4 regions of the Paenibacillus sp. 37 genome follow, and region 4 is predicted to be linked to each of the others. Evidence: riboswitches for the same ligand, from Rfam matches in the RefSeq annotation. Region 4 holds a riboswitch; each other region holds the start of a gene.
The links. Region 4 has a riboswitch for cyclic di-AMP ahead of F0220_RS17570 (3D domain-containing protein). Riboswitches for the same ligand answer to the same signal wherever they lie in the genome.
Positions count from the first base shown of each region.

Region 1: another riboswitch for cyclic di-AMP. It lies ahead of F0220_RS00150 (resuscitation-promoting factor); the one in region 4 lies ahead of F0220_RS17570 (3D domain-containing protein).
Region 2: another riboswitch for cyclic di-AMP. It lies ahead of F0220_RS07170 (HAD family hydrolase); the one in region 4 lies ahead of F0220_RS17570 (3D domain-containing protein).
Region 3: another riboswitch for cyclic di-AMP. It lies ahead of F0220_RS00520 (C40 family peptidase); the one in region 4 lies ahead of F0220_RS17570 (3D domain-containing protein).

Region 1 is NZ_CP043761.1:31,306-39,004, forward strand. It holds gene F0220_RS00140 (HD domain-containing protein) at 1-212, shown strand, start outside; gene F0220_RS00145 (TatD family hydrolase) at 545-1,315, shown strand; cyclic di-AMP (ydaO/yuaA leader) riboswitch at 1,557-1,810, shown strand; gene F0220_RS00150 (resuscitation-promoting factor) at 2,084-3,268, shown strand; gene rnmV (ribonuclease M5) at 3,424-3,969, shown strand; gene rsmA (16S rRNA (adenine(1518)-N(6)/adenine(1519)-N(6))-dimethyltransferase RsmA) at 3,974-4,876, shown strand; gene yabG (sporulation peptidase YabG) at 4,936-5,832, shown strand; gene veg (biofilm formation stimulator Veg) at 5,986-6,261, shown strand; gene F0220_RS00175 (small, acid-soluble spore protein, alpha/beta type) at 6,511-6,687, shown strand; gene ispE (4-(cytidine 5'-diphospho)-2-C-methyl-D-erythritol kinase) at 6,837-7,691, shown strand.
Region 2 is NZ_CP043761.1:1,618,689-1,626,387, forward strand. It holds tRNA gene F0220_RS07160 (tRNA-Leu) at 286-368, shown strand; gene F0220_RS07165 (glutathione peroxidase) at 517-996, opposite strand; cyclic di-AMP (ydaO/yuaA leader) riboswitch at 1,368-1,543, shown strand; gene F0220_RS07170 (HAD family hydrolase) at 1,659-2,057, shown strand; gene F0220_RS07175 (HAD family hydrolase) at 2,185-2,868, shown strand; gene F0220_RS07180 (Nramp family divalent metal transporter) at 3,011-4,306, opposite strand; gene F0220_RS07185 (organic hydroperoxide resistance protein) at 4,703-5,122, shown strand; gene F0220_RS07190 (zinc ribbon domain-containing protein) at 5,333-5,578, shown strand; gene F0220_RS07195 (hypothetical protein) at 5,678-5,956, shown strand; gene F0220_RS07200 (thiol-disulfide oxidoreductase DCC family protein) at 6,147-6,569, shown strand; gene F0220_RS07205 (DUF6612 family protein) at 6,637-7,500, shown strand; gene F0220_RS07210 (VOC family protein) at 7,645-7,699, shown strand, end outside.
Region 3 is NZ_CP043761.1:106,209-113,907, reverse strand. It holds gene F0220_RS00540 (transglycosylase domain-containing protein) at 1-17, shown strand, start outside; gene F0220_RS00535 (YwhD family protein) at 217-720, opposite strand; gene F0220_RS00530 (M1 family metallopeptidase) at 822-2,813, shown strand; gene F0220_RS00525 (hypothetical protein) at 2,824-3,675, shown strand; cyclic di-AMP (ydaO/yuaA leader) riboswitch at 3,921-4,058, shown strand; gene F0220_RS00520 (C40 family peptidase) at 4,062-4,532, shown strand; gene F0220_RS00515 (GNAT family N-acetyltransferase) at 4,888-5,382, shown strand; gene F0220_RS00510 (c-type cytochrome) at 5,533-5,889, shown strand; gene rbsK (ribokinase) at 5,964-6,947, opposite strand; gene F0220_RS00500 (4a-hydroxytetrahydrobiopterin dehydratase) at 6,992-7,288, opposite strand; gene F0220_RS32765 (hypothetical protein) at 7,319-7,537, opposite strand; gene F0220_RS00495 (hypothetical protein) at 7,539-7,699, opposite strand, start outside.
Region 4 is NZ_CP043761.1:4,105,072-4,112,770, forward strand. It holds gene F0220_RS17540 (DUF4247 domain-containing protein) at 1-372, opposite strand, end outside; gene F0220_RS17545 (DUF4178 domain-containing protein) at 385-891, opposite strand; gene F0220_RS17550 (DUF350 domain-containing protein) at 915-1,316, opposite strand; gene F0220_RS17555 (PspA/IM30 family protein) at 1,412-2,083, opposite strand; gene F0220_RS17560 (prenylated flavin chaperone LpdD) at 2,195-2,536, opposite strand; gene F0220_RS17565 (polysaccharide deacetylase family protein) at 2,692-3,483, shown strand; gene F0220_RS17570 (3D domain-containing protein) at 3,591-4,265, opposite strand; cyclic di-AMP (ydaO/yuaA leader) riboswitch at 4,268-4,463, opposite strand; gene F0220_RS17575 (amino acid ABC transporter ATP-binding protein) at 4,685-5,407, opposite strand; gene F0220_RS17580 (ABC transporter substrate-binding protein/permease) at 5,394-6,830, opposite strand; gene F0220_RS17585 (M20 family metallopeptidase) at 7,041-7,699, shown strand, end outside.

The sequences.
Region 1 (7,699 bases), 3.0 Mb from region 4:
CGTATGATGTGTTTCGTCCGGATGAATCCACAGATAAGCAGATTCTTCTTCTGGATCGACAGGACAATTTACGTGAGTTGTCAGAAGTATCTGACATTGTCCGTTCCATCAGTGGGCTTCACCGAGGGAAACATCATTTGTATTACCCGCAAAATAAGGTGGATGCGATTATTCACGAATTACCGTCACATATACGCCCCTATTTCTTGTAATCGTGTGGGTATAATCCGATGAAGAATTTCGATATCAAAACACTTTCTAAAAGAGCTATTTTTCATGATACAGTAATCTGCTTTAATGGGGCGTATATGTAGATCGACATAATTTTGTAAATGCAAGCAGGAAGAATGAGCACAATTAGCAATATATAGATCAGAATATCCGTATATCTTCTATATATTGTAGTTGTGAAGAAACAAATGTAATGATGTAATACACAGATACCCAAAATGTTTTATGTATGAGTCATTGAATTATTGAATTTTACAAATTTGATTTTGAAAAAGAAGATAGTCGTTATTTCGACATGAAGGGAGATACAGACATGATGCTGTTCGACACACATACACATCTGGATGCACCACAATTCGACGAGGACCGCGAGGACATGATTCAGCGTGCTGTGGATGCAGGAGTTGGTCGCATGATCAACATTGGTTTTAACCGGGAGACAATTCCAACCACAATGAAACTCGCTGAAACATATGACTTTATATATGCAGCTGTAGGGTGGCATCCCGTAGATGCGATCATAATGCAGGACGGCGATTTGGAGTGGATTGCATCTTTATGCAAACATGAAAAAGTGGTTGCGATCGGTGAGATTGGATTGGATTATCATTGGGATACATCACCAAAAGAAATACAGCATCGCGTATTACGACAACAAATTGCTTTGGCGCGTGAAGTAAACATGCCGATTGTCATCCATAATCGGGATGCACATGAGGATATCATAAGAATTTTGCGTGAAGAGAAAGCGGGTGAAGTTGGTGGTGTGATGCACTCGTTCTCGGGCAGCTGGGAAACAGCCAAAAGTTGTCTCGATATGGGCTTCCATCTCTCCTTCGGAGGACCGATCACATTCAAAAATGCAAAGCAGCCCAAAGAGGTGCTGGAGAAGGTTCCTATGGACCGGTTTTTCATTGAAACAGATGCTCCATATTTGACACCTCACCCTTATCGTGGAAAGCGAAATGAGACAGCGCATGTACGTCTGGTTGCAGAGGCAGCTGCGGAAATTAAAGGCATTTCGGTGGAGGAAATTACTGCAATAACAACCAAAAATGCCATGGAACGATTTGGAATTCGTTAAAAAAACGAGCAAATGAGGCGAAAAAGGCAGGTAAGCGGAGGTAATTTGCTCTTTGATCCAAATAAATCAAGAATATTACAATATTTTAACCAAATATTCAGAAAAACGTACTTGATCAACGCTTTACAACATGCATCAAAACAGGATATCATCTTTTCAGTGAATTGTTGTGCGGAAAATTGGACAGATGTTCGGGGGATGAACAAAGGGACACTTTCCGATGAAACAACATTACTTTCATGAATCAGTCTCGCTGAGTCTCCGTTAACGGAGAGCGGGGGAACCAATAGGGCTTAAACATCGGTGTATTTGGCCGATGCGCAACGTTCGCTGACCCAAAAGCAGCGAAGGGAACTGCGAAGCCGTATTTGATTTCTTCTTTGGGTCTCGGGGTGAATTCAAGGGCGTCCGCCATGAGCGGGTGACCCAAGATAGGGCGGCTCTCTTTCGCCCGAACCCGACAGCTAACCTCGCAAGCGGAAAAAGAGAGGCAACCTCGTGCATGAATTTCCGATATTCAAAATCATTCGGAAGCCACGAAAGAGTTCCTCTTACACTCTTTCTTTGGCTTTTTTGTTTTTGAATAAAAGAAATATTGTCATCATACGGTAGGTATTCAGGAGGATGACATCATGTTGCGAAGATTGATTCATGGTGCAGAACCGGATTATGTTGGTCCAATCTGTGTTCTGTAGAAAATTTGGTATAGTCACGTCAAAGACATCATGCATTACTTTAGACGGCGAGGCTATGAAGGAGGACGGAGAAGTGGGCACATTCCAACCAGAAGAGACCCATGAGTCACGATCATCCAGTAAGTCTTTCGCGTTGCGGTGGAAGCATGAGAACATGCGTCAAATGGCATTGATCGCGATTTTCTCAATTGCGCTTACAATCATGATCTTGTTAGTCGTTTACGGTCAGGCCGGGAAACAAATTTCACTGGTTATTGATGGCAAAGCTCAGGTGGTAGAGACTCGTACAGGAATGCTTCAGGAAATGCTGGAGGAGCAGTCGATCACAGTCAGCCCTCACGATAAGGTATCCATGTCCATGAACGGGGCAATTACAGATGGAGACCGAATTGTTATTGAGCGGGCCGTTCCAGTTAACATTACGGCAGACGGAGACACCAAGACTCTGTATACAACGGATTCATCGGTAGAAGATGCAATTCAAAAATCAGGTATTCAAGTTGAAAGTAATGATAAAGTGTATCCGGCGCTTGGAACTGCGATCAAAGCGGAGATGAAGATCCGTGTAGTGCGCGTAACAAAGCGTACAGTCGAAGTAGAGCAACCGATCGCTTACAAAGTCATTAAAACGGCTGACCCTAGCTTGTACAAAGGGGATAACCGTGTCGTTGTGAACGGCAAAGAAGGCAAACTTGTGCAGCATATCGAAAAGGTATTTCAGGATGGAGAATTGGTCTCCAAAAAAATGGTCCGCAAATCTGTCGCGAATAATCGTGTAGATAAAGTGATCGCTGTCGGCACCAAAGCAAAACCGGTCGTGAAAGAACCTGAGATTCAGACCGTATCGGCTCAAACTTCAACAACCAAAAAGGCTACAACAACGAACTCGAAGAAAACATCTGCCTCGGGCAGCAAAGTGATTACCGTATCCGGGACTTCTTTTAAATACTCCAAAGTACTTAAAAATGTATCTATGACTGCCTACTCTTCTGAAGAGCCTGGCATTGGAACTAAAACAGCTTCCGGTACTCGTGTAACGGAAGGGCGCACCATCGCGGTTGATCCCAAAGTCATTCCAATTGGCTGGTGGGTATATATCGAAGGTCTGGGATTCCGTCGTGCGGAAGACACAGGCGGCGCGATTAAAGGCAACAAAATTGATGTGTATTATGACAGTGTGAAGCATGCCCTGAATTTTGGACGTAAGAAAGGCAAGACGGTCTACGTGATCGGTCCGGTGAAGCCGGAAGCGAACTAAAATCGTTTTACTTTGAAATGGGAATGCTATAAAATAGTTGCATGAATGATTCATGCGGAATATGCGGCGGAGGAGTCTGAATTCAGTCTCCCCCGCCGTTTGGCAGAGAAGAGGATATTCCTCTTCTTTTTGCGTTAGAAAGGAAGAAATGGAACATGATAAAAGAAGTCATTGTGGTTGAAGGCCGTGATGATACGGTAGCCATTCGTCGGGCCGTGGAAGCCGATACAATAGAAACAGGCGGATCAGCCATCAACCAACGCATTCTGAAGCGGATTGCGCTTGCTCAGGAGAGACGGGGAGTCATTGTACTGACAGATCCGGATCATGCCGGCGAACGCATTCGTAAAATTATTGCGAATAAGGTGCCTGGATGCAAGCATGCTTTCATTCCGGAAGCCGATGCAACGCGCAAAGGGGACATTGGGGTGGAGAATGCCTCACCAGAGGCGATCCGTCATGCTCTGGCGCGCGTACATACATCATACGAAGGTGCTCCGAGCCTGATCGATTGGGAGGACCTGATCGCGGCAGGACTTATCGTGCATCCGCAGGCTGCTGCACGTCGCATGGAGATGGGCAATCTGCTGGGCATCGGTTATTGTAACGGTAAGCAGTTCCACAAACGTCTCAGTGTATTTCAGATTACACGGGAAGAGTTCTCTACAGCATTAGCGCAAATTGAACGTGAAGGATTGTGAGCATATGAAGGACATGGAAGATACGATAGAAATTGCAACGCCTAAGCGAACGAAAGAGATTATTCAAAAACATGGATTCTCATTTAAGAAAAGTCTGGGTCAGAACTTTTTGATCGATCAAAATATACTGAACAAAATCGTTAATGCAGCCGACCTGGACGAGTCCAAGGGCGCACTAGAGATCGGGCCGGGTATTGGAGCCCTTACGGAGCGACTGGCTCGGGTAGCCGGTCCTGTCACAGCCGTAGAGATTGATCAGCGCTTGATCCCAATCCTGGGAGAAGTGATGCAGCCTTATTCGAATGTACGTGTTCATCATGGGGATGTGTTGAAGCTTGATCTGGCTGAGTTGTTTAATACGGATTTTGCATCCGTGGACAAAGTCAGTGTCGTGGCTAACCTGCCTTATTATGTAACGACTCCAATCATGATGAAACTGTTGGAAGAGAAGCTGCCGGTAGACAGTATTGTTGTCATGATCCAAAAAGAAGTGGCTGAACGGATGGCTGCTGCACCAGGATCAAAAGATTACGGCAGTCTAAGCATCGCAGTTCAGTATTACAGTATGCCGGAGCTTGTGTGTATTGTGCCGCCCACGGTCTTCATTCCGCAACCTAATGTGGAATCGGCTGTCATTAAGCTGAAAGTGCGTGAGCAACCGCCAGTGGAGATTCCGGATGAAGCACACTACTTCGAAGTGGTACAGGCTTCTTTTGCCCAGCGGAGAAAAACAATCTCAAACAACTTGAAGGCACGTTTCTTCACAAAGGAGAACCGGGGACAGGCAGACATTCTGCTGGAGCAGGCAGGTATTCAACCGTCCCGACGTGGAGAGACGTTGAGTCTGCAAGAGTATGCCACACTCAGCACCGTAATGTGGGAAGCAGGGGTACGTGCAGCGCTGTAAAATTTGAATGAACCAAACCGGGTCTCTGCCCATACGATGGGGTAGAGGTGATTACGTTGATGAATATCGGAGACTTGGTCGTTCGGAAGTCATACGGCGGCGATGTGACTTTTCGGGTGGAAGGCCTCCAGTTGGATGCTGCGGTCATTAAAGGGACTGAGTTCCGGCTGCTTGCCGATTCCCCGGTGGACGATTTGATACAGGTTCCCTATGAACCGCAAAGCGCCAAGACCAGACAGGCGCATGTTAAAGCACATCAGACCCTGTCCCGCCTGCAGCAGAATCGTATGGAACAGGCTGAGCGGAATCGCGAAGGTCTGGTACAGGATTGGTCTGCTCAGCAGGAACCGGCTTATTTTGAAATGCCTGGAAAGGTGCTTCATCTGGATGGAGATCCGAACTATTTGAAAAAAAGTATGGATCTCTATGAGCAACTTCGTGTGCCCGCAGAGGGACAATATGTCCATGAATCGGCAATGGCAGATACCTTATACCGCTTATTACCCAAAGTACGTCCGGATATCGTAGTTATTACGGGTCATGATGGGGTGCTAAAGACACGTCAGCCCTATGACTTATATAGTCTTGGTAGCTACAAGAACTCGCAAAATTTTGTGTCGGCCATTCAGGTGGCCAGACAATATGAACGCCATCTGGACGCACTCACTATTGTGGCAGGGGCCTGTCAGTCCCATTTTGAGGCACTGCTGCGCGCTGGAGCGAACTTTGCCAGTTCTCCAGGCAGAATTCTCATTCATGCACTTGACCCGGTCTATGTGGCAGCCAAGGCCTCCTTCACCTCTGTGCGTGATACGGTCAATATGAGTGATGTTCTGCACAATACCATCAGTGGTAGCCAGGGTGTGGGTGGTGTCGAGACACGGGGGAGTTACCGGGTAGGTCTGCCTGGGCTGAATGATTTATCTACGTTAAAAGTGAACCCGTCGGCAGTCTGATGTAGGCCATTTAAAGTCCCAATTTGGGGCTTTTTTTGTTTGCAAAAAAATTCATTGACAACAACTTTTTGATGCTGATATAATAATTAGTTTTGATTTGACAATGACTGTAAAATCCGGTATAATGGACAAGAAAAGAGGTGGTCGTCGACAATGGCTAAAAACACGCTGTTGGATATCAAACGCAATCTCGATGCACATATTGGTCAGAAAATTATGTTGCGGGCTAATGGTGGCCGCCGTAAGACCATTGAGCGTACGGGTGTATTGGAAGAAACGTACCCTTCTGTTTTTATTGTTAAGCTTGATGAGGAGCAAGAAACCTTCAAGCGAGTATCTTATAGTTATGCGGATATACTTACGGAGTCGGTGGAAGTCATGGTTTATGACCCGGGCAGCCAGACGCATAGCTCCTATATGGAGACGTAAGTATCGATTTACAGGCGATTCGCCCCACAAGGCGGATCGCTTTTTTGTTTTTTTAAACACCAATTCGTCCTCTAACGTAACCCATACATACTCAGGAATGAGCGAGGAACGGTCGCGGCATACTATATGGACAGGTGAAGGACAGTTTCTTAAAGCAATGCAGGAAACTGAATATAGCCTGATGACAAGATGTCCAAAACGTGAACGAACTCATCACATTATGAAGGATACTTTGGAGGAGGATGGTTCATGAGTCGCAGAAGAAGAAGTGTTATGTCAGAGGATCTGAAGAATGAGCTCGCGAAAGACCTGGGCTTCTATGATACGGTCCAACAGGAAGGTTGGGGTGGAATTAAAGCCAAGGATGCAGGAAACATGGTGAAAAGAGCCATTCAACTTGCTGAGCAGGCTGCCCGCAAATCTTAATCCGATTCAAACAGACTGAAAAGCGGGGAAATCCGTCAGGAACTACCCCGCTTTTTCCCCTTAGATGCGGAATACAAATGACTTGACAGCCCCATTTTGATATAATATGTTAAGTTGTCTTAGGGAAAAGGTGAGGACGGGTGAACGCCTTGAAAATTTACGAAAAAGCGCCTGCTAAAATTAATTTGATGCTGGACGTTTTACATAAAAGAAGCGATGGATTCCATGAAGTTGAAATGATCATGACCATGGTCGATCTGGCTGATCGGCTGGAAATGTCGGAGCTGCCGCGAGATACCATTTTTATCTCCAGTCAGGCGGGTTATATCCCGCTCGACGAGAAGAATCTGGCTTTCCAGGCAGCCAGACTCATTAAGGAGCGCTATAACGTGCGTACGGGTGTCCATATTCATCTGGATAAAAAGATTCCAGTTGCAGCCGGACTTGCCGGCGGCAGCAGTGATGCAGCAGCAGCGCTGCGTGGATTGAACCGTCTGTGGCGGTTGAATATACCGGATCACGAACTGCAGGAGCTTGGAGCTGAACTTGGGTCGGATGTTCCATTCTGTATCACAGGAGGAACTGCACTCGCTACAGGCCGTGGTGAGAAGTTAACTCCCATTCCTAATCCGCCGCAATGCTGGGTAATTCTGGCCAAGCCTCCGATTAACGTGTCTACAGCCGATGTGTACGGAAGGTTCCGCAGTGACAAGATTGTTCGTCATCCGAGTGCAGCTAAAATGGAGCAGGCTATTCGCAATCAATCATTTACGGAAGTCTGTAATCAGATGGGCAATGTGCTTGAAGATGTAACGTTGAAACTGTATCCGGAAGTTCAGCATCTGAAGGATGCCATGATTCGATTGGGTGCAGACGGCGTGTTAATGTCTGGTAGCGGTCCAACGGTATTTGGTCTGGTTTCCAAAGAATCCAAGGTTGCCCGGATATACAATGGTCTGCGAGGGTTCTGTAAAGAAGTGTACGCTGTGCGTATGTTGACGTAAAATTCGCT
Region 2 (7,699 bases), 2.5 Mb from region 4:
TAATTTAATATTTGTGTTATTTTATATAACTTAATGTGTTATTTATGTGGTGGAGTGCAGGGAGAACTATTATAGAAGGAAGGACTATATATAAATGAATCAACAAGATCGGCTCTTACCGAAAAAGAGGAGATCAAATCTAATAATATGCAGTTCATGGGTAAAGATGACGAGATTATGCGATTTTTGATGAAAATGCCTAGCTGAAAAAGTAGTATTAAAAAATACTTTACTTTTAGTTCTGAGCCCGGTATAATCAATTCTGTTGCCGATTATTTACGACATGCGGTCGTGGTGGAATGGCAGACACGCTATCTTGAGGGGGTAGTGGGCGTATGCCCGTGGAGGTTCGAGTCCTCTCGACCGCATCATATGAACGATGAAGAAGAAGCTTTCCGTTATTGGAGAGCTTCTTTTTTTGTCTTTTTCGAACAGTATGACATCTGGGTTGAGAAAAAAAGCCATCCATTACCGGGGCAATGGTGCTCTACCTTACGGCTACGGGTGGCCTGTGTATTATTTTTGAAGTAAGTTCTTGATATCTTCTTCAATCTTGTCCGGTGTTGTTTTGGGAGCATAACGTTTCAGTACCTGTCCGTTCTGATCCACAAGGAATTTGGTGAAGTTCCATTTGATTGCTTTGGAACCGAGCAGGCCAGGAGCTTCTGTGCTAAGGTGTTGGAAAAGAGGGTGAGCGCTTGAGCCGTTTACATCAATTTTCTCAAACATTGGGAAGCTTACGCCATAATTCATCTGACAGAACTCGGCAATATCGTCGGAAGATCCTTTTTCCTGTGCAAACTGGTTGCTTGGGAAACCAAGAACTTCAAATGGAGCATCTTGAAACTTGTCTTGCAGTTCTTGCAGACCTTTGAATTGAGGAGTAAGGCCGCATGAGCTTGCCGTATTCACAATCAGGAGCACTTTGTCACGGTAGTCGGACATTTCAACTTCTTGACCGCGAAGGGTATTCACTTTGTAATCGTAGACTGTCATCTAAATCGCCTCCATTTATTTACTCTTATATCTTCTATTATATTGGCTACAATTAAATATTGCAAAACTAATGTGGTGTTAAAAGCATCAAAACAGGCAAGTTGTGCAGAATACGTGAATGAATTGCGAAGTGATTTTCGTCAGAGTGAGAATTAGATAGCCTTGAAGAGGTGGATAGAGTATAACCTTATTGTAAGCGTTATTATAAACGAGTATTGGCAAAAATCTGCCGATTTGGTGATCTGTAAGGACTTTACACCGTCATGGCGGGGGTGTATGATTCATAACGTAATTTCAATTTAAACTAAATTGTACTTGAAAAACGAAACAAACGATAATATCGCTCGATCTTACCTTAAGATATACGAACGATGTTTTAATCGCTGAGTTTCCATTCATTGATGAATGGGAAACGGGGGAACCAACGGAATGCGCTGTCCAGGACAGTGGGCATTCATGGGGTGAATTTTCCGGTGACAGCCGGAAATAGGGCGACTCTCGCGCCCGAATCCGTCAGCTAACCTCGTAAGCGTTAAAGGGAGAGGCAACAAGCCGTACGCTGGTTCATGGTGTTTTCGCCATGGGTTATTTAAGAAGCGTTCGGGAGGCCTTGGTCCCCCACGCTTCTTTTTTGTTGTCTTTTCACGCCAAGGGAGGAACGAATGATGGATACTGAGATGATTTTAGTGACTGCTCCAAATGAAGCAGGACGCAAATTTATTAAATTGCTGATGTACAAAAAAATGCCGTTTGCCGTTCTAACCAACAGTGCAGGGGAAGAGCGCAGACTCCGTAGAATCGGAGTAGAACATGTCATTCGCATGAATACAGCTGCAGCTCAAAAATGGTTTTTGCCGCATGGCAGCGTAGGTAACGTGTTTATTTTCGAGAACAGCCTGAATCTGACCTGTCGTTATTTACAGATCTGTCGTTCATGGACTTCGAAATCCCTGTGCGTGATTACGGAGCAGAGTCATCCTAAGGGCATCTATCGGGGCATGGGCGCAGACCGGATTGTATATTCGCTCAATGGGGAAGTTGGCTTTCTCCTCAATGGTTAATGCCATAGCTTGTGATTGCTCAGGTGTAAGGTGCCTGTTATAATTGAATGTATCGATAAACGGAAGTTTGAGGAGACTCATGCAGGATGGTGAGTCTTCTTTTTTATGCTTACAAGGAGGAATTGGCGTGCCGGATGTAGGTGGATTGAAATGGTTGTTTTTTGATGTTGGAGATACGCTGGTGGATGAATGGGAGCCGGTTGATGATATTATCGGACAGTTCGTCCGTGAAGCTTGTACTTTGGGGTATCCGGTGACAATTGAGGCGGTACGCGAACTGTTCGCGAACTGTTACCAGAAATATGAGCAATGGCCTATGAGAGTGGCGATTCGCACATTCGTTGAAGACGAGGGACACCAAAAACAGATTCAGGACAAGCTGAAATTTCAAAAAGATCTTGAACGTCCTTTTCCTTCAGCGGATTCCGTTCTTCAGCAGTTGTCACGGTATTATCGCATTGGCATTATTGCCAATCAGAGTCCTGGAACGGAAGAGAGACTGGAGAGCTACGGCTTGCGGAAGTATGTTGATGTTCTGGCGTGTTCGGCTGAAGAAGGAGTGTCCAAGCCAGACCCTGAGTTATACGCTGTGGCCTTGAAGCAGGCTGGTTGTGAACCGGAGGAAGCCGTCATGATCGGTGATCGGATCGATAACGACATTATACCTGCTCGGAAGCTGGGCATGCGTACGATTCGAATTATGCAGGGTTACGGAAGATTCCAGCCAGAACTATCGGATGACAAACGTGCGGATTGGACTGTGGATTCATTGGATCAACTCCTGCCGTTACTGATGCCAAATCAGGATTAGATTCAGATGGTTATTTATTGGAGTATGAGTTTTATTATAAAAGGAAACATGTTGCTGTATTGCAACAATAAAGGCTGATCAACTTGGGTATAGAATACCGGAGTTGATCAGCCTTTTTAGGATTTAGTCGATAAGAACGAGATTAGAGTAACCGAATCGTCTGAATGATCAGATATACATTTAGCATAACGATAACAGCTGTAATGACCCATGAGATGATTTTGAGCCACAATTTGTTGGCAAATGCACCCATGCTTTTTTTATCACTCGTGAACATCACCAGAGGGATTACAGCAAAAGGTAATTGAAGAGACAGCACGACCTGGCTCAAAATGAGCAGTTCTTCTGTGCCATGTTCTCCTGCAATGGCTGTCACAATTACCGCCGGGATGATGGCGATCAGACGTGTGACCAGTCTGCGCAGCCAAGCCGGAATTCGAATGTTCAGGAAACCTTCCATAACGATCTGCCCAGCGAGTGTACCTGTAAGGGTAGAGTTCTGACCTGATGCTAGCAGCGCCACACCGAACAGAATACTTGCAACCGTAGTACCCAATAGAGGTGTCAGCAGATGATAGGCATCTGCGATCTCGGCAACCTGCGTCATACCAGCACTGTGGAATACAGCAGCAGATACAATAAGGATGGCCGCATTGATGAACAGGGCCAGTGTCAACGCGATTGTAGAATCCATGGTCGAGTACCGAATAGCTTCTTTTTTGCCCTGTGGGGTCTGTTCGATCTGACGGGTCTGCACAATGGAAGAATGCAGATACAGATTATGCGGCATCACAGTTGCTCCAATAATACCAATAGCGATATAGAGCATGGCCGGGTTTTGCAAAATCTCAACATTTGGTACAAAACCATGGAGAACACCGCCCATATCGGGTTTCGCCAGGAAGAGGTCAATCCCGAAGCAGAGGGCAATGGTCGCCATTAGCACAATGACGAGTGTTTCCAAAGCGCGGAAACCTTTGTTTTGCAGTACAAGAATCAGGAGTACATCAACTGCGGTGATAATAACGCCATATAACATGGGGATGTTAAATAACAGCTTTAATGCGATAGCAGAACCTATGACCTCAGCCAGATCGGTAGCTGCAATGGCGAGTTCACACAGAATCCATAACATCACGACAACAGGCATGCTGAAACGTTCACGACAGGCTTGAGCCAGATCCCGTCCAGTGACGATACCGAGTTTGCCAGCCAGCGACTGAAGGACAACGGCCATCAGGTTCGATAACAGGATAACGGATAACAAGGTGTACCCGAACTGCGAGCCGCCTGCGATATCTGTTGCCCAGTTCCCGGGGTCCATGTAACCTACGGCAACGAGGTATCCTGGGCCTACAAAGGCGAGGAATTTCTTCCACCATGACGCATTCTGCGGAACTTTCATGGAACTATGTGCTTCTCCAAGGGAAGGGGCCATGCCCGCAGTAGACAATGATTCTCTTGAAGGAGCGTTGAACGGATTTTTTTTACTCATACGATAATCACCTGACTTTGAATTATTGATTTGGAAATATTGTTGCGGAAAAATCGCTCATGATATATCTAAATTTTTATGTTTATTGTTACATTGTACTCCTTCAAATATTTTTGTCTAGTGCAACTTTTATGTATTAACACAAAATTTTCGGTTCTAATTTGAAGACCCCCTTCGTATATTACCCAACCTTAGGAAAATACAGCATGGCGTTGAAATGCATGAAAATAATAAAGTTGTAAAAGCTGATAAAGATACAAAATTGCGTTTCAAAATGAGCCAGAAGTTTAAATTGAAAGGAAGGCAGTAAAAACTATATGGATAAGGGAGAGATTCTTAATGGAAGCTTTATATACAGCAGTAGCGACAGTTAAAGGTGGACGTACAGGTTCTGTGACTTCTTCGGATGGCGTGCTTAAGCATGATCTGAAAATGCCAAAAGAGCTTGGTGGCTCCGGTGGTGAAGGTACTAACCCTGAGCAGCTTTTTGCCGCAGGATATGGAGCATGTTATGAAAGTGCCCTTGCCAATGTAGCACGCAAAGCAGGTGTGAAATTGGAGGATGTGGTCGTTACAAGTAACGTATCCATTGGTAAAGACCCTGCGGATGACGGTTTCCAGCTGTCTGTTCGTCTGGACGTTAGCATGCCTGGTGTAGATCACAGTCAAGCAGAGGAACTGGCCCGCAAGGCGCATGATTTCTGTCCATATTCCAAAGCAACACGTGGCAACATTGATGTTGTTTTAAACGTAGTCTAAGATTTGACTCCCGGCAAGTAAAGGGAACATATAGAGCAGGGTATCCCAGATACCTGATGTTCGACTACAAAGCCCTGCTGGCAATCGGCAGGGTTTTGTGTTGATTATAATATATGGACATGATGCAGGAGATTAGATGCCAGATCGCGTACTATTTTACATAATTGCACTCCCACTTCATGTTACACATTCCATAAAGGGGGAACGAAGATGAGTATTGAAGAGATGATCGAGCGGCGATTTGTGTGTACAAAATGCAGGGGCACGGATTGTAACATTAAGGAAGTTTCCATGTCAGGAGCAGGCCTGAGCAAGATGTTCGATATCCAGCATAACCACTACCTGTTCGTGGCTTGTGCTTCCTGCGGGTATGTTGAAGTATTTGATCCGGATGTCTTGAAAGGGAAAAAACAGGGGCAGGTTGGGACTATTCTGGATATTCTGTTTGGCGGGTAGACATGCGCGAGTTGACATTGAACTGAAATTTCTTTAATATAACTTAGTACTGAGTAGTGTCATTGCATGAACCAAATTTGAATTAAACAGGTGATATCCATGTCTTATAGACCGCGTATTGCAGATTTAGAATTAGCTTATGGTAACAAGGAAGACGGATTGTATGAATTCAAAATGAATTTGGTAGACGGTACAAAATGCCGTGTATTCTACACCCGTTCCCCAGAATGGAAGATGACCAATATCAGCCGTCTGCAGAAAACCCCTTGTCCAGTATGTCGCAAAGATTTCATTTGCAAATGTATGGACCAGTGGGCAAGTGACCTGCATCAACAGATGATCGATGACCAATGGATGGAAAAGGCAGTTACGGAGTAATTGTCGGACAGATACGAGCGTGGGCACAATGCCTGCGCTCTTTTTCTTTTACTTCCTATTAATGCTTGTTCAAAAAGAGCGGTTTTCAGTCTTTTTGAACTACCTCTAGAAGAAATAAATTTAGAATAAGTGAACAAGAAGGCCCAGATTGGGTAAGTTACTCTAACCGCAACAATAGGAGGCAGCCAATATGACAGCAAATCAAACAGATGTGCATCAGGGACATCCGATCGTACTGGTGGATGGTGTCTGTCACTTCTGCCAGGGCTTAACCAAATGGATTATCAAGCGTGACCCGGAAGGGAAATATCATTTTGCATCGCTTCAATCGGATATAGCCAAGGAACTGCTGGCGAAGGGCAATTTGTCGACAGACAGTATGGATACCTTTGTGCTGATTGAAAATGGAAAATACTATACACGTTCAACCGCCGCACTGCGATTGGCTAAGGGTCTGAAGTTTCCTTATCCATTGTTATATGTGTTCATCATCATACCGAAATTTATTCGTAATGCAGTCTATAACTGGGTTGCTCGCAACCGTTATCGCTGGTTTGGCAAGGATGAAGCGTGCATGTTGCCTACACCGGAGATCAAAGATCGATTTTTGTGAGTGTGATTAATAACGGGAATAATTGGGTAATGACTACAGATCATATCTATTTTGGGAGGACAACAACTTGAAGAAGTGGACTACATTATTTATCGGGGCATTATTAGCAGTGAGCTTGGCAGCATGCGGTAACGATACAGATAATACGGCAACGCCGCCAGCGACTAACAACGAAACATCCAACGAGGGCAATACACCTGCAGAGCAGGCAACAAAGATCCCTACCTTGGATGAATTGATTACCAAAACGAATGAAGCAACCAAAGAAATGAAAAGCTTCACAACTGAAGCAAACATTGATCAGAATCTGAAACTGGATGCTGGTGAACAGTCCCAGGATCAACAGGTTAAAACATCGCTCAAGATGGATATCATCAAAGATCCAATGATGATCTATCAAGAGATGAAAATGGAAATGTCGGGACAGGAAGCTCAGAACGTGAAGCAGTATATCACTTCGGATAAAATCTACTCTCAAGTTGGGGATCAATGGGTTGCGATTCCTGAAGCTCAAACCAAGGAACTGATTGAGCAGATGAAAGCAAGCATGAATCCCGAAGGTGAATTGGAGCAATTCAAAAAGATTGAAGAAGATACTGAAGTGACCGAAGAAGGCGACAATTATGTGATTAACGCTGACGTATCCGGTGATAACGTGAAGGAACTGGCCAAAGCCGTGATGGAGCAAAACGGATCGGATGCCCAGATGCAAGCGATGCTGGATCAGATGAATATCACCAGCATGAAGATGAAATACATGATCAACAAAGAAACCTACCTGCCTGCAAGTACGGACGTAACCATGGTCATGGAGATGGAACAGAATGGACAGAAAATGACGATGGACATGAAGATGAACAGTACATTTTCTAACCAGGATAAAGTGGAAGAGATTAAGATTCCACAAGAAGCATTGGATAGCGCTAAATAAAACAGGCACCTCTGAACTGAATCTGTGTGAGCCGAGAGGTTTTACCAGATTAGAATCAGGGGTGTTTTTCTGTTTAGCGGAGATTTGGTCAGGGTTGAAAGTGTTATAGTATAGTCATATTGAAGTAGAGAGGGGAGATAAAAGATGATTGAATATGCACACATCCACCATGTTAGTTTGGCTGTACGTGATCTGGAAA
Region 3 (7,699 bases), 3.1 Mb from region 4:
GTTGGTGGGTAGAATGACGTAAATGCGCAATGACTTAGTTACGTCACCTATAACTCCTGGTTATATTGAACAATTGGAAATTCACTTCGGATGAAAATTCATAATTATTCAGATCGATGAATACGATTAATGCACAAGCAAAAGACCCACAACCGATCTTTCCGGTCAAGGGGCCTTTTGCTTTTTTTTCTTTTAGACTGTGTTTAAAGATCCGCCTTAGGCGAGTGCTTCCTTCAATACATCTGGAGAAGCATTCCACCAGTCTTCGTTGTGTGAGATCAGTAGTGTCTTAAGTGCAGCTCGAGCTTCAGGTCCAAGCTCATCCAGCATGAAGCGACGCTTCAAGGCATAATCCATGCGATTCACATGTTCCGCCAGCAGTTTCCATCCACGTCTTGCTTCCGTATCAATCCACATCTCACATGCCGTTGCTCCACCATACAGTTGGCCTTCCTCCGTGCGATCGACAGCTACCCACACCAGCCATACCTGGCGTCCGTTGGGCACATCCTCACGATTGGTAGAGAACTTGATATTGCGTTCCACTTTGCTCTTCGCATGCATCGCACCAATATCGATTTTGGCTTCGCCATTATCAATAATGACCGGGGAAAGGTTATTCAGTTCAATGGAGCCTGCACCGAAGCCTTTATGCTTGCTTTTTGCACTAACGATATTCAAGGCAATCTGTTTTTTGCCGTTTTGCTCGTTTTGGTCCATGTTTATAGCCTCCAAGGGTTGATACAAATATTTTAACTAATAATTGTCCCATTGCAAACATATACATGCTGTAGATGCTTGTCAACGGGAGGTATTTAACGATGATTCCACGACGCGCCAAGAGCTGGCTCACTGTATCCCTGGCCCTGTGTGTACTTGCCGGAGGGATATGGATCACTCTGGGTTATAATCGCTCAACTCATTCCGAATTGCCAGTAATCGCCCCCGAATCGGGCAAGCCCAAGGCAATAGCTCCAACACCAGCTCCTCCAGAAAGTGTACAGACCCCTACTGCCGAAGTGTACAGCAACCGTGTTGTGGAATATCACATGGATGTAAAACTGGTGGAAGGGAATGTACTGGAAGGGACTCAGACGATTACCTGGACACATCCAGGTAAAAAAACCGTCAGCGAGCTTTACTTTCATATGTATCCCAACGCCTTCTCTTCTGCTGACACCACCTTTATGAAGGAATCCGGTGGAAAGCTTCGGGGTGATGTCATGCCTACCAATGGTTATGGCTCCATGAACATTACCGAAATGAAAACGGAGGACGGGCTCTCTCTGCTGCATCGGATGCAGTATGTGCAACCAGATGACGGAAATATCAAGGACACCACCCTCATTAAAGTACGCTTGCCCAAACCCGTCAAAGGCGGGGAAAGCATTACGCTCCACACCAGATTTGAAGTGAATCTGCCGAAGATTTTTGCACGAATGGGAACCGCTGATCATTTTGTCATGGCAGGTCAATGGTTTCCCAAATTAAGTGCCTATGAACCAGTAGGCAGGCGTGGACAAACAACGGAAGGCTGGAATCTGCACCAGTACCATGGCAACTCAGAGTTTTACGCCGACTTCGGTATATATAGTGTACGTATTCGGGTGCCTGAAACATACAAAGTGGCTGCTACCGGATTTCCGACGCAGCAAGCCGTGGTGAAAAATGGAGAAAAGGTCTATCAATTCTATGCCGATGATGTGCATGATTTCGCCTGGGCAGCCTCACCCGATTTTGTGTACGCCGAGGAACCCTTCTCTGCACCCAATGTGCCTGGTGTACGAATCAAGTTATATCTGGACCCAGCTCATCAGGATCTGAAAGAACGTTATTTCTACGCCGCGAAGGCCGCTCTAGCCAATTATAGCAAATGGTTTGGCCCATATCCTTATGCTACCTTATCCATCGTAGTTCCACCCAAAGCGGGGAACGGTGCTGGAGGTATGGAATACCCTACACTAGTTACGGCCTTTGGAGCCGATGATACTACGCCAGGTTATGACCTGGAACGTACCGTAGTCCACGAGATCGGACACCAGTACTTCTACGGCATGGTTGCCAGCAACGAATTCGAGGAAGCCTGGCTGGATGAGGGGTTCACCTCTTATGCAGAAGACAAACTGATGGAGCAGGAATACGGATTGATTCCAAATCTGCCGGTACAATCGGGACTGATTACTTCTCCTTCATCCTTAACACAAGAATCCTGGAAGTTCGATTCACAGAATGAGTATGCAGCCAATGTCTATACACGTGGCAAGCTTGTATTGCTTGGTATCGAACACCAAGTCGGTGCCAAAAAGATGGAACGCATTCTCTCTACCTATGTGAAGAAGTACCGCTTCAAACATCCCACTTCGGCTGATTTTCAGAACGTTGTGGAACAAGTGACCCGCACTTCCTGGTCTGATTATTTTGATCAATATGTCTATGGTAACGGGATGGCTGACTTTGCTGTAGAGAAGATTCGTGTTACGCCCGTACAGAAAGACGGTCAAACATTGTACGAGTCATCCGTGACGATCGCAAAAAAAGGGAGTGATTACAGCGCCGTTCCTGTTCGCATTGCTTTTGAAGACGGGCATATCCTCACTAAGCAATGGAATGGCAAAGAAGATCGCATCACCTATAAATTAACTCACACATCCCCCGTATCCTGGGCCATGACCGATCCCCTGTACTCGATCGTGCTGGAGAACCGCCATATGAACAATTTCCTGAAATCCGGACTGGATGAGCGGGCGAAGTCCCGCTGGAGCATGAGTGTAACCAAACTAATAGAAGCCATATTCGGAGGTCTGTCATGGTGAGGTGGAAACGGTGAAAGCGAAAATACGTGAAGGCTGGTTTCTCGTCCGTCAGCATATGTTCATTGCCGCACTCTTATTTCTCTATCAACTCATTTGGGGATATTTCTTCTATCGAATGGTACAATCGGCGGTCATCCCACTGCTCCTGCGCTATCCAGATGCTGATGCGGGAGAGCTGAGTACACTTTTGTTCAAAATGGAAAGTCAACTTAACCTGTCTACCCATCCGGAGGTTCATCGTTATCTATGGATTCTCGGGGGCATGCTGCTGGTTCGCATGTTGATCAGCCCCCTCATTCAGGCAGGACTGCTCTACTCACTTCAGCACTTTAATTCTACAGAAGAGCGCATCCCCTTTGTCCCCGGAATCAAAAATCTGTGGAAACCGATGCTGCTGCTACACACCGTACGTACATTATTGATCCTTCTGCCCGCCTACTGGCTCATACCGAAGCTCTACTCTATTCTCATGGAAGGTTTTCATTCCCTTCAATTACTTTTGCCTGGTATACCTTATGTTGCTGCCTGGATTGTATATGGTTGGATCATCCACCATGCCATACTCTACATGCAGTTCGGTGTTTCGGCACCAGAAGGAGAAGGCGGGGCTCACGGTACCCTCAAAGCACTCTGGATTGCACTGCGTCATCTCATCGCTGTAATCGGCATTGCACTCCTGCTGGGCGGAGTACACCTGCTCGTCTTTGGGGCATTCACTTCAGCCTCATGGTTATTAACGGGACTTACCGGACTTATACTACAACAGACGTATCCACTTGCCAGATGTCTATTGAGTCTGTGGAAAATATGCAGCCATTTCCGATTATGGCAGTCCAAAATATCCAAAGGTGAGAGCAGATAGATTAAAAATTGTTACCATCACAAGTTAAACTCACGGCCTAATATGTACTTATAAATAGGCAAACCTCAACCTTTCCCCGTCAAAGGTCGAGGTTTTTTTTGCTAAATTTGTTGCTAAACGTTGCCAAATCCGTACTCCTCTGTTACAATAATCGCAGTGAGTTTTTAGTAACAACTTTGTAATCTTTACATTCATATTTGTAACTACTTAAAATTAAATCGTCATTTCTTGATTTCGCAGGTGCATAACTAGCACAGCCAAATTCCTGGCACCTGGGAAGCGGGGGAACCAGTTATGGGTGAATTGATCTTGCTACAGAGGGATCATAGGGGACCTTCAACCGAATCCTTAAGCTAACCTCGCAGGCATTGGAAGGGGAATATCTCTTGTTCAAGAAGAAATTAACCGCAGCTGTACTTAGCATCACATTCGCTTTATCGCTTGGTGCAGGTAGCGCATTCGCAGATTCAAAGATGGACACAGTAATTGATTCAGCAATGGGAACTACATACAAAAGTGGAGGAACAACGCTAAACGGCTTTGACTGCTCCGGATTTACACGGTATGTATTCGACAAGTTGGGTATTGATTTGGCACGCCAATCCAGTTCCCAATTCGACATGGGCGATTCCGTATCCCGCATGGAAATGAGAGCTGGCGATCTGGTGTTCTTTAATACAACAGGTAAAGGCGTATCCCATGTAGGAATCTTTGTAGGGGATGGAAAGTTTGCACACTCCTCTTCTTCCAAAGGCGTTACGATCAGTGCATTGAGTGAAAACTATTGGGCCAATCGTTATGTTGGCGCGAAACGGATTATGAGCACGGACGCATATGAATCACTGGCCCTTGACTAGGGACAAGCTGAGCAACATAATGCTGTAACCATTAACCATACTGGAACGAAGCAAGAAGCATAACAGAACCGCCCGGTACATTCTCCGCAGGAATGTATCCGGCGGTTTTTTTGTGCTTCAATCCTTATTCATGTTGCAAGGTATACTCTGGGTATATCCTACGACATCAACAGGTTCATTTTGCGTTCGTTCGTCCGTGCCCTTATGATGTTTTTACCCATCCCGTTATAATATAAACGAAATTACCGGAACTTTTGTTTCATTTTTTTTCTGGGGAAGGAAGACTTGCTAAAAGAACATCACTTTTGTAGAGTGGACAAAGAGTTCTGTTTCAAGGAAAGGAGCATGCAAGTGTATGAAGGAAGCCCCTGTGACGTTTCACGTTGTACCCATGCGAGAAGAACATGCGGAGCTCATCTGCAGTTGGCAGTATGATCCGCCTTACAATATCTACAGCTGGCTCCCCTGGGAGCAGATGAAAGCTCTGGAAGTGGAATTCGGAGATGCACAGCTGCGACAGGAGCAATATGCAATCGTCCTGGATCAGAACGATCGTATATGTGGATTTGCTCAATACTTCCCACTTCAAGGGGTAACCCGGATTGGCCTCGGCATGCATCCAGAGCTGTGTGGTCAGGGTCAAGGGACAGCTTTTGTCACGGCCATTGTACAGGAAGCCATTCGCCGAAATCCGAAGAATGAGATCGATCTGGAAGTGCTCACTTGGAATGCTCGTGCCATTCAAGTCTATCTGAAGAGTGGATTTGTCACCCAGGATACATACGAACGACAGACCCCAAGCGGCTTAAAGCCCTTTCACTGTATGGTTTATGAAGGGCCTCGTGATTAGAATCTCTTGCAAAACAACTAAATTTGCGCCTTGTTATGTGATTAGTTCAAAATTTTCCCACAAAATGCTATGATGTCAGTACAGGTTCCGTTATAATGATATGGATAGTTTTAGGTTAGATGATCTTTCATTCTGGAGGGGACATAAGGGATGCACAAATGGATCATGAGCGGAGTATTTTTTGCAGCATGCGCTTTAGCTATTGTTTTAATGTTTACGCTTCCAGGGAAAGAAGAAGTGGCTGAAGAAGCCAAGCCAACCATGCCGGAAGTCACATTGGATGCCGGACAGGCTGAAGCACTGGTCAAAGCCAATTGTATCTCCTGTCACGGGGATCAGCTTCAAGGTGGCGTAGGACCTGCTCTGGCAAACATCGGCAGCCAGGATGATCTGGAGAAGATCTATTCTACGATTGTCAAAGGTAAAGGTGGCATGCCTTCCTTCAAGGGCAAGCTGCAAGATGAAGAGATTGCAAATATCGCCATGTGGCTTTCAGAGAAGAAATAATCTCTGCACACGCATAACAAAGAGGCCCTTAATCCCCTTTTCGGAGAGTAAGAGCCTCTTTGTTATATCAATTATTAAGCCTCTGCCGCATGCTCGTCCAGAAAGGCCTCCACTTCACGTGCGAACGGCATCCCGGACTGGGCGCCGAGCTTCGTCACGGATAACGCGGCCGCACCCATGGCAAAGCCTACGGCCGCGTCCAACGTCTCACCGCGCGCGAGGGCTACTGCCAACGCGCCGTTGAAGCAATCGCCAGCGCCGGTCGTATCGACGGCGCTTACGGCGTAGCCGGGCGCACGGCATGCGCCGGCACGCCCTGCTTGTACGCGGCCACCAGGCGCTGCCGCGTACACAGCCCCCTCGGGGCCGAGCGTTGTGACGACAGCGGCCCCGAGGGATGCGGCGAGCTCTGCGACCGCCGCATCCAGGTCTTCCGGCCGGAGATGATCCCGGCCGGTAAGCACGGCAAGCTCACTGCGGTTCGGCGTGACAACGTCGACGCACCGCAGGAGCTCCTGGGGCAGACCCGGCACCGCGGGAGCCGGGTTGAGCACCACCAGTGCGCTGCCTTCAGCCGCCAGTTGGGCGGCGCGGGTAACCGCTGGCAGCGGGATCTCCAGCTGCAGCAGCACCGCTGCGGCTGCAGTCAGGCTTTTTACCGTATCCGCCTCTTCCAGCATCTCAGGCACCACTTGCCCATTTGCACCAGGAATAACGATAATCCGGTTGTCTCCCCGAGAGAGCCAAATGGAAGCCGTCCCTGTAACCGTGTCTTCCAAGATGCGAACCTGCGAGGCATCTGCACCACTTTCCGTCAGACTGTGTAGCAGACGTTCGCCAAAACCGTCCGATCCCACCGCACCAATCATCGTAGTCTGTCCACCCAGACGCGCAGCGGCAACAGCCTGGTTCGCCCCTTTGCCACCAGCGAGATAATGCAGCTCCTCACCGCTCACTGTCTCTCCCTCTTCCGGAATCGTGTCTGTCTTCACCACAAGATCCATATTGAGACTGCCTACGACAGCAATAAGAGGTTGTTTCTGATTATAGTCTGACATATATAGTTCACTCACTTCTGGCCGCGTGATAATAACCGACCTCGTTATTGCGACCTCATTTTGTCATAAGCTTCGTTATATTGCCCTGCTTCCTTGATATCTACAGATGTGATACCACCCGCATCCCATGATGTGAGACGCAGCGTAACCGTTGTATAATCAATCGTAATAAAAGGATGATGATTGAATGCTTCCGAGATCGCAGCGACCTCATCCACAAATGCAATCCCTTTCATGTAGTTGGAGAACACGAATTTACGTACAATCCACCGTCCCTCTTCCAGTTCCCAGCCTTCCAGCCTTCCCAGATGAGCTTCGACTTCCTCTTGCGAAAAAACCATGCGTTATCTTCCTCCCCATAGGATGGTACATTACAGACTTGAGTCCGTATAACCACCGACACCTTCGGCGCTATCAACAGCAGCCTCAAAGGCCAGGCTCACCGCCATGCGGTTGGCCCATTTCACGACTAACATCTTACCACGGACAAGCTTCAAAATCCAATCAACTACGTGGCTTAGAACCAATAACCATAAGGCTTTGAAGGGAATTTCAATTCCATTTACACCCCTGAAAATGCATGTGAACACACTAAATTAAAGGTACAAATGTCAACTCTTCTTCCCCGATCAAAATATGAATGCGGTGCTGTTCCTTATCATGGATGACCACGCCACTTCCAACCGGAATAACGGACTCCTCGCCCAGCGCATAGAACAAATCCTCCGCCAACGCCTCATCCACTTCAAGTT
Region 4 (7,699 bases):
GTAGCCTTGTAGAAAAGATGAATCGTAGTTCTGCCGAACATATTCTTTGGAGTCCACCTCAACCAAGGTATCCTCCGGCTTGTTCGGGTCTTGTTGCAGGTGATAATACTCGTCCTGATACACGAGGAACATACGCTCTGTGTTCTCTGCCGAGATCTGATCCGGTTGCCTTTGGTCAGACAATTCCTGAGCCACTTCTGGAACGGTGCGGTCCGAAGCCCGGTACACATAAGACGTTGAGTTACCACTGCCGTTAACCGATTCAAGCGGATATGTGTCCTGAACAGAAGGTGCTCCGCACGCGGACAACAGAGACATCACAAGGCTGAGGACCAGCATTAATTTTAATCCATGTGCCAAGCGTTTTTTCATTGGGAACCTCTCCTAGCTCGAACGAATCACTTTGATATCCGCAGGAAGAATGGACTCACCCTCATACAGTGTAAATCTTCTGTCTTGCCACTCCACCCGAAGAAGCATATTATCATCCGACTGATACTGCCATACCAATTGTTCTCCAGCCTGGCCATATGGAGTTCTACCTGCCGTTGATACCATGCCTCCATACTCTTCCTCCAGATGATATGCGCGTCCATCCAGGTCCAGCAATGTGGGCACCTCATCAGGTGCATCAAGCCTGCCATCAATGGGTGTATATAGAGCGTAACGTGTGAGTTCCCGTTCTTCGATATGCAAATATCGAAATGCGGTACCATCCTGCAGCGTGAGCACAACTGCATTTCGAGCGCGATTTTGTACCCGACCAACGACTTCATAAGTAACCAGAGAAACCTCACAGATATCACCAGGTGCAAGCTGAAGCATCGTTTTCTCTGCCTGCGGTGGTTCAGGTTTTGTTAGTATTCCTTTAATTCGTTTCCATACACTCATGAGAATTACTCCTGTTCCTTATCTTATAAACAAGCTGCAATAATCAGTGCGCCCACGATATGTAAAGCGCCAGAGAACAATCCGTATCCTGTCTTCCCTTGTTGAATTCCTGTATCCAGATCCAGATTGGCCCATTTGCGAATCATAAAGTGTACAACACTCTCCAAAATCAACAAAATGATAAAGGATACAACGGAGACCAACAATGCTTCTCCAAGATGACCAGCCGTAGAAATGGACGTAGCGAGTACATACCCTTGTGCAAATAATTTCATAACCATCCGTGTAGTAACGGCCATATTGCCAGCCTTAACTTCAGCAAAATCCTTATATTTCGTGAACAGTGAATCTACATACATCAAGACAAACAGCAAAACCGAACCAGATCCGGTCCAGACCAGCATCGCCAAAATATTCAAATCCATTTACACAGCCCCCACATATCAACATGAACCGCATTTAAAAGCGAAGGAGAAATACTCTTCTCCTCCGCTGGTTAACCCTGCTGACAACCAAGGTATTAGTTCTTATTATCGTACTGTTTCATCAATGCTGCGAGTTCGTCTTCAACAGCCTGATCTTTACCCAACTTCTCGAACTCTTCATCCAAAGACTTGCCTTTGGAAGACATTTCGTTACTTGCTTCCGCCTGTGCTTCCATCTGCATCATTTTCTCTTCCATACGCTTCATACCAGCACTTGCAGTATCAGAACCAAACCCATTCAACGCTTTGTTGATTTCAGTTTGGGCTTTTGCTGCATTGTAACGTGCTACCAGTGTTTCGCGTTTGTTCTTCATTTGAGTCAGTTGCTTACGCATCTCGTCGAGCTTGCCACGCAGGTTATCTGCCGAAGCCTTGTTTTGGTCATAGCTGGTTTTGTACTCAACCATCTTCTCCTCAGCAGCCTTTTTCTCTTCCAGGGCACGTCGAGCCAAATCCAGATTCTGAGCACGTGCCGCCGTATGCGCCTGCTCTTCACGTTTCTTCACAAGAGCTTCCTGCTCTTCGAATAACTGCTTGAATTTCTTCTCAATGGCGATCTGTTGAGCTACTGCCTTCTCTGCATCTTCCAAATCCTCTTGCATGTCACGGATATATTGGTCCGTCATCTTGATTGGATCTTCCGCCTTGTCAATAATGGCGTTGATGTTAGACATGGTTAAATCACGCAAACGTTTGAAAATGGACATTATGTTATTCCTCCTAGTCGATATTACATCGTATATAAACATACATACGTAACAATCTACAACTCGTTTCAATTTTAGCAAATAAAATCAAAACATTCGATGGCTCTTATGTCAGGAAGACCGTTTATCTTTGTTCAGATGATCCTCCATCAACCTCTCTGCAGTCTGCACGATTTCGTCGATCTGCATCCGCGTGATGGAATCAAAATGAATACCCATGATCACCGTAACAGTTACTTTCAGCTGCAGAGCAGCCTTTCGGGCAAGCCGCTCACACAGTTCTTGTTCCTTATGCCCAGGAATATGTACCGTCGTCCCGCTGACGCGCTCATGATCCACGTAGAACGTAGCTACGGCGCCAATATGCGCCTTTCCTCCGGTAACGAGAAAAACCTTATCTTCTCCTGCTTCAATCACCTGTAAACGTATGGATTTCAAATCATATGTACTCATACCCATCCACCTATCCTTTTCTATATATGTTATATATGGAGGAATTATGGCTGTCATGAGCTAAATCGGCAATGAAACTTCTCACACTGCGCATATTTTATGGAACCCCCGGGTATACCAAGGAGAACGTCATTTTGGAAAAGGAGGCCGATATTATGCGCGTACGCCTCATTATGCTGATGGTTATCGTTATTTTTCTCGGAGGATATCATGCTCCAGTTTCAGCGCGGGAAGTTTCAAGCCCGCCAAGTGAATCAGTATCAGGTTCGGATTCTGCGGAAGAAGAACAACTGACATTGGGACAGTTACGTCAAAAATATGCCGATACGTTCAAAACCAATGGTCCTTCAACCAAGAAGGTTGCACTGACTTTCGATGATGTACCTGATCCACGGTTTACTCCACAAGTACTGGATGTATTGAAGAAATACAATGTCAGAGCTACATTCTTCATCGTGGGTAGTCGTGCTGAGAAACATCCGGATCTTGTGAAACGCATCGTTAAGGAAGGGCATATGGTTGGTAATCACAGCTACAATCATCCTGAATTCAGTAAACTGTCGATGAATGCCTTTCGCAAACAAATTTTACATACCGAGGATATTATTCGACGTTTGGCGGGATATACGCCCAAGATGATTCGGCCGCCTTATGGAGACATTAATGAAGAACAGCTGAGATGGGCTGCCAAACAACACTATAGCATTGTGAACTGGAACGTAGACTCCCTGGACTGGAAAGGCCTTTCAAAAGAACAGGTGAAAGATAACATCCTGTCTGCCGTGAAACCCGGCTCCATCGTTCTGCAACATGCTGGAGGCGGTGTAGGATCAAACCTGAACGGCACGGTTGAGGCTTTGCCTGAAATCATTGAAGAATTGCGTAATCGGGGATATGAACTGGTCACCTTGGACGAAATGTTGGGATTGCCAAAGGCCAAAGATTAGGATGACCGTGATACCAAATAATGAGAATATTAAAAGGGTGCTGTTCAATCGCGAATTAGCGACTGGCAGACACCCTGTTTGAATTCATTTTAAATGTTATTTTCTCTCTACTTCAGAATGTACAGCTCGATATCCTGAAAACCAAATGAGCTTACAGACTGTTTGCTACCCGGGATAAAGATATCAATCCGGTGACCTTTGATTGCACCGCCCACATCTCGCGCTGTGGCTACAAAAGCCTGTTTTGGCAATCCTGGATGGCTATGACCAGTTACCAGTACTTTGGTTCCGAGTGGAATTACACTAGGATCAACTGCAATCGTGCCCAGTTCAAGATCATTTCCGAAATAATCGACTGCACCCCAGCCTCCATTTTCAGACGGATCTGCAGAGTATGCCGTTGCTTTTACGTTCACAGCTTTGCTGTAATCGAATGTTTTACCCCAGGCTTGAACAACTTTGTTATCTGCGTTAACGTCCAAGCTCGCTGTAGTAACAGTCTTCGCTTGGGTCTTGCTCTCCGCTGCCGCAGCGGCTGCTACATTGTTTGACTTACCGGGAATCGTAATTTTCAAACCACCATAAATGTTGTAAGGCGAAATGTCGTTGTTTGCTTTAACTAACGTGTTAATTGCTACTCCGTATTGTTTCGATAAGGTGTAGAAGGTATCCCCCTCTTTGGCCACATGAACTGAATCGGCGTGAGCCGGAACGGCTTGAATGAGCATTGCTGTTGTCATTAATGCTACTGCTGTTTTGGCTATACGTTTCTTGTTAATCATGGTCTTCCTCCCTCATTGTGCCTGCGAAGTTAGTTGTCGGATTCGGATGAGGAGCCCACCCTATAGGTTCATCATTACATTTGAAACGATATGTACCCCTAATTCACCCCAAGCAGTGTGCTGTAGATCTTCCCCTGCACAATCTGCATCGTTACATCCCCCGCACTCCCTGTCCGGAAGTTTCGGCAGAGTTCAATATATCACAATTTTGTAACCTGAACTTGTAGTAATTCTTACCAAATGGTTTTAACATGTGTAAGCACGTGTAAGAATACTGAATACTCTAAAACTGTTGGGCGAGATGTCCCCTATATATTTGGTAACAGAATAGTTACTTTTCCGAATCCTATATTTGATTATTTTCAAACAAAAAATAGCGTCACCGACTCGAGGTCAGTAACGCTATTTAATCACTTCATTTAGAGTACTTTCGCAAGAAAATCACGTGTGCGTGAATTTTTCGGTGCTCCAAACACCTCATCAGGTGTTCCCTCTTCCACAATAACCCCGCCATCCATGAACAGGATCCGGTCTCCCACTTCACGTGCAAAACCCATCTCATGGGTTACGATGACCATCGTCATCCCGCCTTCTGCAAGACGTTTCATGACATCCAGTACCTCACCGACCATCTCGGGGTCCAATGCCGACGTAGGCTCGTCAAACAGCATGACATGAGGCTGCATGGCCAATGCTCTAGCAATGGCGATCCGCTGCTTCTGTCCACCGGACAGCTGATTCGGGAATGTATCTTTTTTATCATACAAGCCCACGGTATTAAGCAAATCAGCAGCAATTTTCTCCGCTTCCAGAGTGGATTGTTTCTTCACTTTAATCGGAGCAATCGTAATGTTTTGCTCTACCGTTTTGTGTGGGAACAGGTTGAAGTGCTGGAACACCATGCCCATTTTCTCACGAGTTGCGTTAATGTTATGCTTGGGGTCCGTGATTGACACGCCTTCAAAATCAATCTCTCCTGAGGTAGGCTGTTCCAGTAGGTTCAAACAACGCAAGAATGTACTTTTACCTGAACCGGAAGGACCGATGACCACGACAACCTCACCTTTGCCAATCGTCACGTTTATGCCCTTAAGCACATCGTTATTACCATAAGATTTGTGTAATTGTCTAACGTCTATCACTTGCACTCAACTTCCTTTCCAGTCGTCCCAGCAGCTTGGACAAAATGAACGTCATTACAAAGTAGATGGCTGCTGCAATCAAAAATGGACTCAATCCTTGGTACGTAATGTTTTTGACAACACTTGCCTGATACATAATATCCACCATACCGATAACGGAGATAATGGAGGATTCTTTAATGATAGTTATGAATTCATTACCAATCGCTGGTAATACAGCTTTGAAGGCTTGTGGCAATATGATATAACGCATCGCGGCGCCTCTTCCCATACCTAATGAACGCGCTGCCTCCAACTGACCACGATCCACACCTTGGATACCCGCACGGAAAATCTCCGCCAGATAGGCACCACTGTTGATTGAAAGTGTAATGATACCTGCCTGAAGTGCAGTGAAGTTAATGCCAAAGCTCAGGGAAAAACCATAGTAAATAATCATCAATTGTACCAGCATCGGTGTGCCACGGATCACTTCAACGTAAGCTGTACCGATCCAGCGCAAGATTGCAGCGTCATGCAAACGGAACAAACAGATGATCAATCCAATAATTACCCCGAAGATAACCCCAAGTGCAGACAACAGAAGTGTGTATCCTACACCTGTAGCATAGAAACTTTTATATTCCCAGAATACTTGGAAAATATTTTGTGATTTGTTCGCTTTATCCGCCATTAAGAGGCTGGCGTCCGTCACCATCTGATTGATTTTATCTTCACTTTTCAATCGCTCCAGTGTTCCATTTACTGCAGCTAGCAGCTCGGTATTACCTTTGCGAATCCCGATTGCCGCTTCTGCTTGCTCTTCGTCCGGAACAGCAGCAGCAAGTCCAATGATATCGTCCAGATAACCTGCAGCAACGGTATCTTCAACGATTGCCGCGTCAATGCGTTTTGTTTGCAGTTGAAGCACAATATCCGAGATTTTATCAAGCGCAGTAAGCTTCGCTCCTGGAATACTCTGTCCGATCGTTTCCTGAATGGAGCCTTTCTGAACGCCAATTTTCGCATTTTCAAGTTCTGCCATGGTTGGATATTTGTCTTTATCCACATTGCGAACCATAATCACTTGTTTTGATTTATAATAGGTGTCGGAAAAATCGATACTTTTCTTCCGCTCATCCGTCGGCGTCATACCTGAAATTACCAGATCAACACGCCCGCTCTGCAATGAAGGCAGAAGACCGTCGAAGCCCATATCCTCAATCACAAGTTCTGCGCCAAGATCTTTGGCAATCTCTTTGGCGATCTCAATATCGAAACCGACGATTTCATCTTTGCCATTAATCACTTTATGGAATTCATAGGGTGCAAAATCGGCACTTGTACCGAGCACCAGCTTTTTACTGCTTGAATTGTCTGTAGTCCCACTTGCAAGTGCCACAGGAACGGCAGTTGTCAGCAGAACGACAAAGGTCAGCAGCATTATGGTGTAACGACTTATTAATTTCAACCTTGTTCTCTCCCCTTACAATACTTTGTATGCTTCTCATGTTGATGACTGAGTCATTATAAAGTACAATGCATGATTATGCAATGCATTTTGGCATTACAAATCTTGACTTGTTTCTGAAAAATTGAAGCAAACATGATATAATCAATGAATTATTTTCATTTTTGCATAAGGAGTTTACTAATGACAGCTAACAAATCACAAATTCTGACGGTTATTGATCAATATGCTTCCCGTTTTAAAGCCATTTCATCATATATCGGTGCCAACCCCGAACTGGGAAATGAAGAGTATCTCGCTTCTGCCCGTTTGAAAGAAGAACTGGTCTTCCACGGTTTCACTGTAGAGGCTCCAATCCTTGGACTGGAGACAGCCTTTATCGGAACCTATTCAGCGGCCAAACCCGGCCCTACCATTGCATTATTGTGTGAATATGACGCCTTGCCGGAGATTGGTCATGCTTGTGGTCACCATCTGATCTGCATGATGAGTCTTGGAGCTGCTGTTGGGCTGAAATCCATTCTGGATGAAGTAGGTGGAACGATTAAAGTGTTTGGCACCCCCGCTGAAGAGACACGTGGTGCCAAAGTACCGATGGCTGAAGCAGGTTTGTTCGATGACTGTGATGTCGCTCTCATGGCGCATCCATATTATGCCTACGAAAAGTCAGGCAGCTCGCTGGCTATTGATGCAGTGCAATTTGAATTCCATGGCCGATCTTCACATGCTGCTGCAAGTCCGCACGAAGGTATTAATGCTCTTGATGCCGTCATTCAAACGTTCAACGGAATCAATGCATTCAGGCAACAAGTGAAAAGTACCGTTCGCATTCATGGAGTGAT